Regions from separate parts of the Marinobacter sp. DSM 26671 genome, predicted to be linked through region 4. Evidence: predicted binding sites of a transcription regulator. Region 4 holds the regulator's gene; each other region holds the start of a gene.

Region 1 (2,203 bases), on a different contig from region 4:
TTTTACAACAACGTTGCCCTGGCCGCCATGCGCGCCCTCACCTTTCATCATTTGGAGCGGGTCGCGATCATCGATTTCGACGTGCACCAGGGCAATGGCACCGTAGACATTGTCAGTGGCGACGAGCGTATCCTGATGTGCTCAAGCTTCCAGCATCCCTTCTATCCGCACTCCCACGTGCACCGGCAGGCCGACAACATCGTGAATATTCCGATTGAGGCAAACTGTTCGTCTGAAGAGTACCGGAAGCAGGTGGAGGCGGGATGGCTGAAGCGCCTGAATGAATTCAAACCGCAGTTGATCCTGATTTCGGCGGGTTTTGATGCCCACCGGCTGGATCCGATGGCAGAACTGAATCTGGATACGGAAGATTATCGCTGGCTAACAGAAATGATTGTGAGTGTCGCCAGTGAGCACAGCAATGACCGGATCATTTCAACCCTGGAAGGCGGTTACCACCTGCGGGCCCTGGCGGAAAGCGTCAATGCCCACCTGGAAGTTCTGGATTCGGTTTACTGACGCCAATCAGCCCCTGGGTTCGCCGCCATAGCCGTTGGCCTGTTGCAGTTCCGGGCGGTCACCGGCCCGTTGCAGGCGGATATTGGTGCGGCGGTTATCGGCGGGCCGGTTGGATACCGGGTACTGGTCGCCGTGAGCCCGAACGGTAATCATGTTTTCATCAATACCGCTCGCCTTGAGGTAGTCGGCTACTACATTGGCGCGATCTTCGGAAAGCGCACGGTTGTCGATCCGGCTTCCAATACTGTCACTATGGCCATCCACGAAAATCCGCTCGACCGTGGAATCTGCATTCACATAGGCCACGATGTTATCCAGTAGTTGCCTGTCGGCATCGGACAATTGCGTGCTGCCGCTGGCAAAGGGCACCCTCGAGCGCTGGATCTGATCAAAGTTTACCGGCAGAAGATTGGACGTACAGCGCTGATAACGCTGGTACTCGCCGGCGAAGTTGATGTTGGAGACCTGAACCCGCACCGGGCGGCCATCAAACCACGATTCCCTGGTTACCGTCGGGCGCATCCCGTCCAGAAGTCCATGGGCGACCACGAACGCCTGACGGGTATCCAGCGAGACCTGACGGCGATCATCCGAGACATTGACCGTTCCCAGGGGCTTCGGCGCCACACCCGGACGCCAGGCCGGTGCCTCGACCACAAGGCTGCCGCGCCCTGGTCGCATCAATGCGGAATCAGACTCCAGGAAAAAGCTGAGACTTTCACCGGCGCGATGATTGAACACAGCCCGACCGTAGCCGGGAACTTCGTGCACCAGCCGGCATTCAAATACCGACTCGGCGAGATACCACTGGCTGTTCTCGATTCCGGCGCCATAGCTGGCAGCCTGCGCGGTTGCCGGCAGAAGCACCACGGGCAACATGGCAACCAGCAGAGTATTCAGGAGTTGTCCGGGGCGAAATCCCATAGAGCTAGCCATCAGTGTCCGGAGTTAGCAGAGTCAGACTGTTTAACGGCCTGAGCCGGAAGTTCTTTAGCCACCAACCGGAAAACAATCACCCGCGCCTTCTGGTATAATTCGCCAAATTTTTTCGGCTCCCAGAGAACCGGGCACAAGCTCGCCCCGCCAAAGGTATTTCGGACAAACGCCATGACAGACAAGCTCACGCTCACACGCCCCGACGACTGGCACCTTCACGTACGGGACGGCGACATTCTCAACGACGTGGTACCGGCTACGGCCGCCTGCTTCGGTCGCGCCATCATCATGCCCAACCTGGTACCGCCAGTCACCACCGCAGCCGATGCCACAGCCTACCGGGAGCGGATTCTGGCGGCTGCCAATGGCACCGAGTTCGAGCCTTTGATGACGCTGTATCTGACCGAGAGCATGACGGCGCAGACCATCCGGGATGCCAGGGCTGCCGGCGTTGTGGCTGCCAAGCTTTACCCGGCCGGAGCAACGACCAATTCCGACTCCGGCGTGAAGGATATCCGCAACATCTACCCGGTTCTGGAAGCCATGGCCAATTGTGGCATGCTGCTGCTGGTACACGGCGAGGTAACCGATGCCGATATCGACATTTTTGACCGGGAAAAGGTATTTCTGGAGCGTGTCCTGGCACCCACTCTCGAGGCTTTCCCGAACCTGAAGGTTGTACTGGAACATATCACCACGGCCGATTCCGCAGAGTTTGTCCGGCAGCACACCGGTGACAACCTCGGTG
Region 2 (2,203 bases), on a different contig from region 4:
TCGCGTCTGTGTGGTGACCGGTGCTACGTCCGGTATTGGTCTTGCAACTGCCCAGAAACTGGCAGACGCCGGCGCGATCCTCGTGATCGGTGCCCGCAAACTCGAGCGCCTGAAGGAAGTGGCCGCAGAGCTGGAGTCCCGGGGCGCAAGCGTACACGCCTATCCCTGCGATTTTTCCGACATGGATGCCTGCGACGAGTTCGTGAAGACCGTGTTGGATAACCATGGCCAGGTCGACGTGCTGGTTAACAACGCCGGGCGCTCGATTCGCCGTTCACTGGATCTGTCGTTCGACCGCTTCCACGATTTCGAGCGCACCATGCAACTGAACTACTTTGGTTCCGTTCGTCTGATCATGGGCTTTGCGCCCAAGATGCTTGAGAATCGCCGCGGTCACGTGGTCAACATCTCGTCCATCGGTGTGTTGACCAACGCTCCCAGGTTCTCGGCTTACGTGGCTTCCAAATCCGCGCTGGATGCCTTCAGCCGCTGCGCCGCTTCGGAATGGTCGGATCGCAATGTCACGTTCACCACCATTAACATGCCGCTGGTGAAAACGCCGATGATTGCGCCAACCAAGATCTACGATTCTGTCCCCACGCTAACGCCGGACGAGGCTGCGACCATGGTTGCTGATGCCATCGTCTACCGGCCGAAGCGAATCGCTACCCGTTTGGGTATCTTTGCCCAGGTGCTTCATGCCCTGGCGCCCAAGATGGCCGAGATCGTCATGAACACCGGTTACCGGATGTTCCCGGATTCACCGGCCGCCGCTGGTAGCCGTTCCGGGGAGAAGCCGAAGGTGTCCAGCGAGCAGGTGGCTTTCGCCGCCATCATGCGGGGCATCTACTGGTAACGCAGTTGCCCCGAATCGAGTGGGAGGGGGAGTTATTTCCCCCCCCCCCCCCATATTAATGGGTTAAAAGAGATTCGCCTCTTTTATAAAGTGTTCTGGGCTAAAGAAAACCAGCCGATAGCCGATGGTTAACATAAGAACAATATAAAAGAAGGGCTATTGATGACTCTCAAGAAACGTCTTTTGCTGACTTTGCTGCTGGTTGGCCTGCTTCCCGTCATTGCCATCTCATTTTTTAACGCCGAAATTGCCCGACAGAGCCTGACGGAACAGGCGTTGCAACGACTCTCTATTGCGGCTACCAATAAGCAGCATAGTGTTGAAGATTATCTCAGCACTATTGCCCGGCAGCTGAAAGCCATGGCCAATAATCGCGGGACCCGAACGGCGGCCCAGGGGTTTGGTTTGGCATTCCAGAATTATGAAAAACTGGTACAAGAGGAGCAGTCGACCTTACGAGAAAACGTCGAGGCTTATTATCAGCAGAATTTTTTGCCACCCTTGCAGCAAAATGGTGGTGCTAACGGACGTTCAGCCTCGGACTTCGTTGCATCCCTCAGCAAAAACAGCCTGGCTCTGCAGATGGGTTACATCGTGGACAACCCGAATCCTGTGGGGCAGAAAGACGAATTGGTATCGGCTGACGTCCATATCGCGCAGTTTTATAACACGCTTCACAAACAGTGGCACACCTCGTTCAAGGAGTTTCAGGAGGCGTTCGGCTACTACGATATTTATCTGATTGATGCCGATACAGGCCATGTTATCTATTCCGTAGCCAAAGAGGTGGATTTTGCTACCTCCCTGAAAGACGGTCCTTACGCGGATTCTGGCCTGGCGGCAGCTTATCGTCAGGCGATGTCTGACGGACAGGATACTGCTCCGACTTTTGTTGATTTTACTCGGTATGTACCGTCCTACGGTGCGCCCGCCGGATTTGTGGCAACCCCCATATATTCCGAAAAAGATGAGCGGCTGGCCGTGCTGGCCTTCCAGTTCCCCATCGACAGCCTGAACAACATCATGATGGAACGAGATGGCATGGGCGAAACCGGGGATGCCTATCTGGTGGGGCCGGATAACCTGATGCGGTCAGACTCCTACCTGGATCCGGAAAACCGCAGTGTTGTCGCTTCCTTTGCCGACCCGGAGAATGGACGCATTAGTTCGACATCGGTGGATGAGGCCCTGGCCGGAAATTCCGGTGAAGGCGTGGTTACGTCCTACCGTGGCGAGCCAGTGTTTTCCGCCCACAGGCCAGTTACCGTAGGCGGGCTGAACTGGGCGCTGGTGGCGGAGATTAGCGAAGACGAGGCCTTGGCGCCGGTGCGTGAAATGTGGACGCTG
Region 3 (2,203 bases), on a different contig from region 4:
GATGAAGTGGAAAGCATGGCTCGGCAGAGCCATGCGTCCGGGCTCAGGCGCTGGCGAGCACCGTGCTGCTTGATACCGTGGTCTGCTGACCCTGTGCACCGTACAGCTTTTGCTGGCCGGTGGCGCCGCGGAAAATATCTGTGAGCCTCGACAAACGCTTTTGCAAGTGGCTGATTACGCGACCGTTGGTCTGGTTCAGCGTCTGACAGGTTCGCAGCTTCTGGTCCGCTTCCTGCCAGAGTTCGAAGAGATCCGAGAATCCGGCGCTGCGAATAAAGCGGGAAGGCTCGCCACTTTCGGGGCGATATCCCATTTGTACGAGCGTTCGGATTTTCTGTTTGGCGCGTTCGCGGACTGCACCGAGGAGATCGTTCTTCTCTCTGGTCAGGGCGTCCAGCTGGCGGAGGTCGGAATTCGCAAGGCAGGTCTTTTCCTTGCCGAGAACGTCAGCCAGTGTTTCAAGCTGGCTGATATCCTGGGAAAGAAGGGTCTTCAAATCATCAATTGCGGCCATGGTCTACTCACCCGAAAATGCTTTCATCCATCTCAAGCATTTTCTGGGCCAGCTTCTCGGCGTCAATCTTGTACGTGCCATTTTCGAGGGCGGAACGGATCTGCTCGATGCGGTCGTCATCCATTTCCGGATAATCGCCCAGCTTTTGTTCGAGCTGCTTCAGATTCTTTGCCTGATTGCTCAGGCTGACGTTCTCACCACGGGCCCCCTGGGCCTGTGTCTTCGCCTGTTCGTTGGATGCCGGCTGGGTATTCTGTGCGCCGGAGCTTTTGTCGGCCGTGGTTCTCTGGGTGTTGACCTGGCCGGGGCCAATTCCATTTAAGTCAACTGACATATCTGTACCTGCTTGCCTGTCGCGCCACGAATGCGGCGCTTACTCGAGTTTATGTCTTCTTAACGGCGGCGCCGCGAAAACCTTTAGTACTTTTAGCACTTTTTTTCATCTGCTTTTACGACCGGTTTTGCGGCATTCACTTGCCGCTCCGGCAAGCCTCTGCCGCACGCGGCTCACATCGGAATCTCCACGTGGCCCGGCGCGACAACGCTGGCTCTTATCGTGCGCGATGAGCGCAGATTCTCAACCAGAACCTGTTCGCCAACGCTGGCGCTTGCCAGGGCTTTGCCCCGGGAACGTACTGAAAATCCACCGGTTTTGGCGGTGATGATAACATGATCGCCTCGTTCGACCGCATTCGGGGCCGAAAGCATGTCTGGTGTAACGAGCGATCCGGCATTCACTGCGCGCCGCACTTCCATGCCAATCGCCTGCTTCGAGTCGGTAATCACGCCCCGTCTGGATGAATTGATTTCAACAGACTGCTTCGCAAGCAGCCCTTCGGTTATTCGCTCTCCACGTGTGAGTGGCCTCGCTGCCACCAGGGCTGGCCCATGGATAGAGACTGAAGCGGTAACAAACATTCGCCATGGGCGGGTTCCTTCGCAGGCTACCTGCAACGACGGGCTGGTGCTTTTCCATGGATCCCCGCTGAACTCTACACTCAAAGGCTTTTCGCACTCGGCGAGAGCGAGGCGGCTGTCGATGGAACCGGGTTCGAAGGAAACGGTGTAGCCATGCTCGGCCTGTTCAGACGCAAAGCTGTCCAGAAACGCCAGGGTTGCTTTCTGAATCTGTTCAGCCGTCGTTCCAGCAAGGAGCGGCGTGCTCAGGCCAGACATTAGCAGTAGTAGGGCGAAATTCGTGATGCGCATACGTATCAGTTTGTCCTATGCTGTCAACAACAGGGCAGAAAAGCCCGAATCAGGCTAAGGATTCGGTAAAAGTGGCCGTTAAATGGGCTGACCCACCCCTGATATGACGGGTTTCCGTCGATCAGGCTATTATTCAGTGAACAGCAAGATATATGCCGTTGTAATTCCGGCAAGCCAGGAGAATCGAAATGGCAGGGGTTTTGGACAGTGTCAACCAGCGCACTCAGATGGTCGGAAAGAACCGCCTAGAGCTGCTTCTTTTCCGTCTCAGGGGGCGCCAGATCTACGGGATCAACGTGTTCAAGGTGAAAGAGGTGCTGCAGTGTCCGAAGCTGTTCTCCCTGCCCAACAGCCGGCCGGTTGTTCGAGGCGTAGCCCATAGCCGGGGTGAGACTATCCCCATTATCGATCTGAGCATGGCAATCGGTCTGCCCGGTATCCCGCAAGAAGAGCTCTCCACCAGTTTCGTCATCATCACTG
Region 4 (2,203 bases):
AAAGAGCACGCCTGAGACCGGACAGATTGACAGCAGGCGTCGGAGACAAAGCCGGCGAAACGTGGCGAGAGACCAAAAACAGTATGAGCAGAGCACATCCGGTACAGGTGATTGCAGTTTCCGGCGGAAAGGGTGGTGTCGGCAAGAGTAACGTGTCGGTGAACCTCGGAATCGCCCTGGCGCAGAAAGGCCGGAGAGTGGTGCTGCTCGACGCCGATCTGGGGCTCGCCAATATCGACGTCTTGCTGGGCATCACTGCCAATCGCAACCTCCAGGATGTTCTGGCGGGCGACTGTGATCTGAAGGACGTTCTGGTGAATGGTCCCGGTGGCATCAAGATTGTCCCCGCCTCTTCCGGTACCCAACGAATGACCCAGCTCAGCCCCATGGAACATGCCGGGCTGATTAATGCGTTCAGCGAACTGGGTGATCAGATCGATGTCCTGATCGTTGATACCGCCGCCGGTATTTCCGAGTCAGTGGTCAGTTTTCTGAGAGCGTCGCAGGAGCTGCTGCTGGTTGTCTGCGACGAGCCGACCTCGATCACCGATGCCTATGCCCTGATCAAGCTGATGAACCGTGATTATGGAACCAACCGCTTCCGTATTCTTGCCAATCAGGTCCGGAATGAGCAGGAAGGCCGGCATCTGTTTGAAAAACTGACCCGGGTCACCGAGCGCTTCCTCGATGTGGCACTACAATACGTAGGAATAGTCCCCTACGATGAGGCCGTGAAGAAAGCGGTTCAGCGGCAGCGTGCGGTGCTGGACGCCTATCCCAGGGCGAAAGCTTCACTGGCCATCAAGGCGCTGGCGGACAAGGTAGATAGCTGGCCGTTGCCGTCCTCTCCCCGCGGGCATCTGGAATTTTTTGTGGAGCGGCTCGTCGAAGTCTGAATCGGATCCAGTCAAACAAAAAACCGGATACATGACATTGGCGAAAAACCTCGGAATCTATAACCAGTCAAGTGCGCAGAAGCCGGCTCAGCTCATTGAGCAGCACGCGCCGCTGGTCAAGAAAATTGCCCTTCACCTGATGGCTCGCCTGCCGGCGTCCGTCCAGCTTGAAGACCTGATGCAGGCCGGCATGATTGGTCTGCTCGAGGCCGCCCAGCGTTACAGCTCCACCAAAGGTGCTACCTTCGAGACTTACGCCGGTATCCGTATTCGCGGCGCCATGGTGGACGAAATCCGCAAGGGTGACTGGGTGCCACGTTCTGTTCATCGCAACGCCCGTCGCATTTCCCAGGCCATCAAAGCCGTTGAAGATCGACTTGGCCGCGAAGCCCACGATCAGGAAGTGGCCGAAGAGCTGGGCATGGGGCTGCCCGAATACCACTCCTACCTTTCCGATTCCAACAGCGGTCGACTTTTTAGCCTCGACGAGCTCAATGAATCCGGAGAGCTGCCGATAGAACAGACAGAGACGCAGGATAATCCCCTTGAGGGTTTGTCCTCCGATGCCTTCCGGCGGAGCCTCGCTGAGGCGATTGAAGACCTGCCGGAGCGGGAAAAGCTGGTGTTGAGCCTTTACTACCAGGAAGAACTGAACCTCAAGGAGATTGGCGCGGTGCTCGGCGTCAGTGAGAGCAGGGTAAGCCAGATTCACAGCCAGGCAGCCCTGCGCCTTCGGGGGCGGCTCTCGGATTGGCGTCAGGAATCGGACAACTGACCGCGTTCAGTCTGTGTCGCCAACGAGGTGGTCTGTAGTTTTTGGTAACCGATGCTTTACAACCGAAGCAAAGGTCCGACAATAAGCGGTTAAAACAGCGGCCTGCTAGACTTTGAACGCAAAGGTCAAACGAATTCCGGGTGTTACTAACTGGAGGTCCCATTGGACAAAAACATGAAAATCCTCATTGTGGACGACTTCTCCACAATGCGACGGATCATCAAGAACCTGCTGCGTGATCTTGGCTTCACCAACACCGATGAAGCTGACGACGGCAACACGGCACTGCCAATGCTCAAAAGCGGCAAATACGATTTTCTGGTGACCGACTGGAACATGCCTGGCATGTCAGGCTTCGACCTGCTCAAGGCCGTTCGGGCGGACGAGAATCTGAAAACCCTGCCGGTATTGATGGTAACTGCTGAGGCCAAGCGCGACCAGATCGTTGCCGCTGCCCAGGCAGGCGTAAACGGGTATGTGGTCAAGCCGTTCACCGCTGCCGTGCTCAAGGAAAAGATTGAGAAAATCTTTG

The links. The regulator FliA, encoded in region 4, starts transcription of late flagellar genes. The targets are predictions, from matches to a motif close to CTAAAGTTTNNNNNNNNNNNGCCGNTAA.
Region 1: the regulator FliA is predicted to act here: its motif matches at 1,486-1,513, upstream of BM035_RS19870 (flagellar protein MotY).
Region 2: the regulator FliA is predicted to act here: its motif matches at 957-984, upstream of BM035_RS19855 (methyl-accepting chemotaxis protein).
Region 3: the regulator FliA is predicted to act here: its motif matches at 908-935, upstream of flgM (flagellar biosynthesis anti-sigma factor FlgM).

The regions. Positions count from the first base shown of each region.
Region 1 covers NZ_FONF01000027.1:14,096-16,298, reverse strand. Annotated here, with positions in the region: gene BM035_RS19875 (histone deacetylase family protein) at 1-519, shown strand, start outside; gene BM035_RS19870 (flagellar protein MotY) at 526-1,443, opposite strand; gene pyrC (dihydroorotase) at 1,627-2,203, shown strand, end outside.
Region 2 covers NZ_FONF01000027.1:9,601-11,803, forward strand. Annotated here, with positions in the region: gene BM035_RS19850 (SDR family oxidoreductase) at 1-856, shown strand, start outside; gene BM035_RS19855 (methyl-accepting chemotaxis protein) at 1,019-2,203, shown strand, end outside.
Region 3 covers NZ_FONF01000013.1:112,943-115,145, forward strand. Annotated here, with positions in the region: gene BM035_RS14930 (hypothetical protein) at 1-5, shown strand, start outside; gene BM035_RS14935 (flagella synthesis protein FlgN) at 44-514, opposite strand; gene flgM (flagellar biosynthesis anti-sigma factor FlgM) at 522-848, opposite strand; gene flgA (flagellar basal body P-ring formation chaperone FlgA) at 1,022-1,723, opposite strand; gene BM035_RS14950 (chemotaxis protein CheV) at 1,912-2,203, shown strand, end outside.
Region 4 covers NZ_FONF01000017.1:66,861-69,063, reverse strand. Annotated here, with positions in the region: gene flhF (flagellar biosynthesis protein FlhF) at 1-15, shown strand, start outside; gene BM035_RS16695 (MinD/ParA family protein) at 84-896, shown strand; gene BM035_RS16690 (RNA polymerase sigma factor FliA) at 928-1,671, shown strand; gene cheY (chemotaxis response regulator CheY) at 1,834-2,203, shown strand, end outside.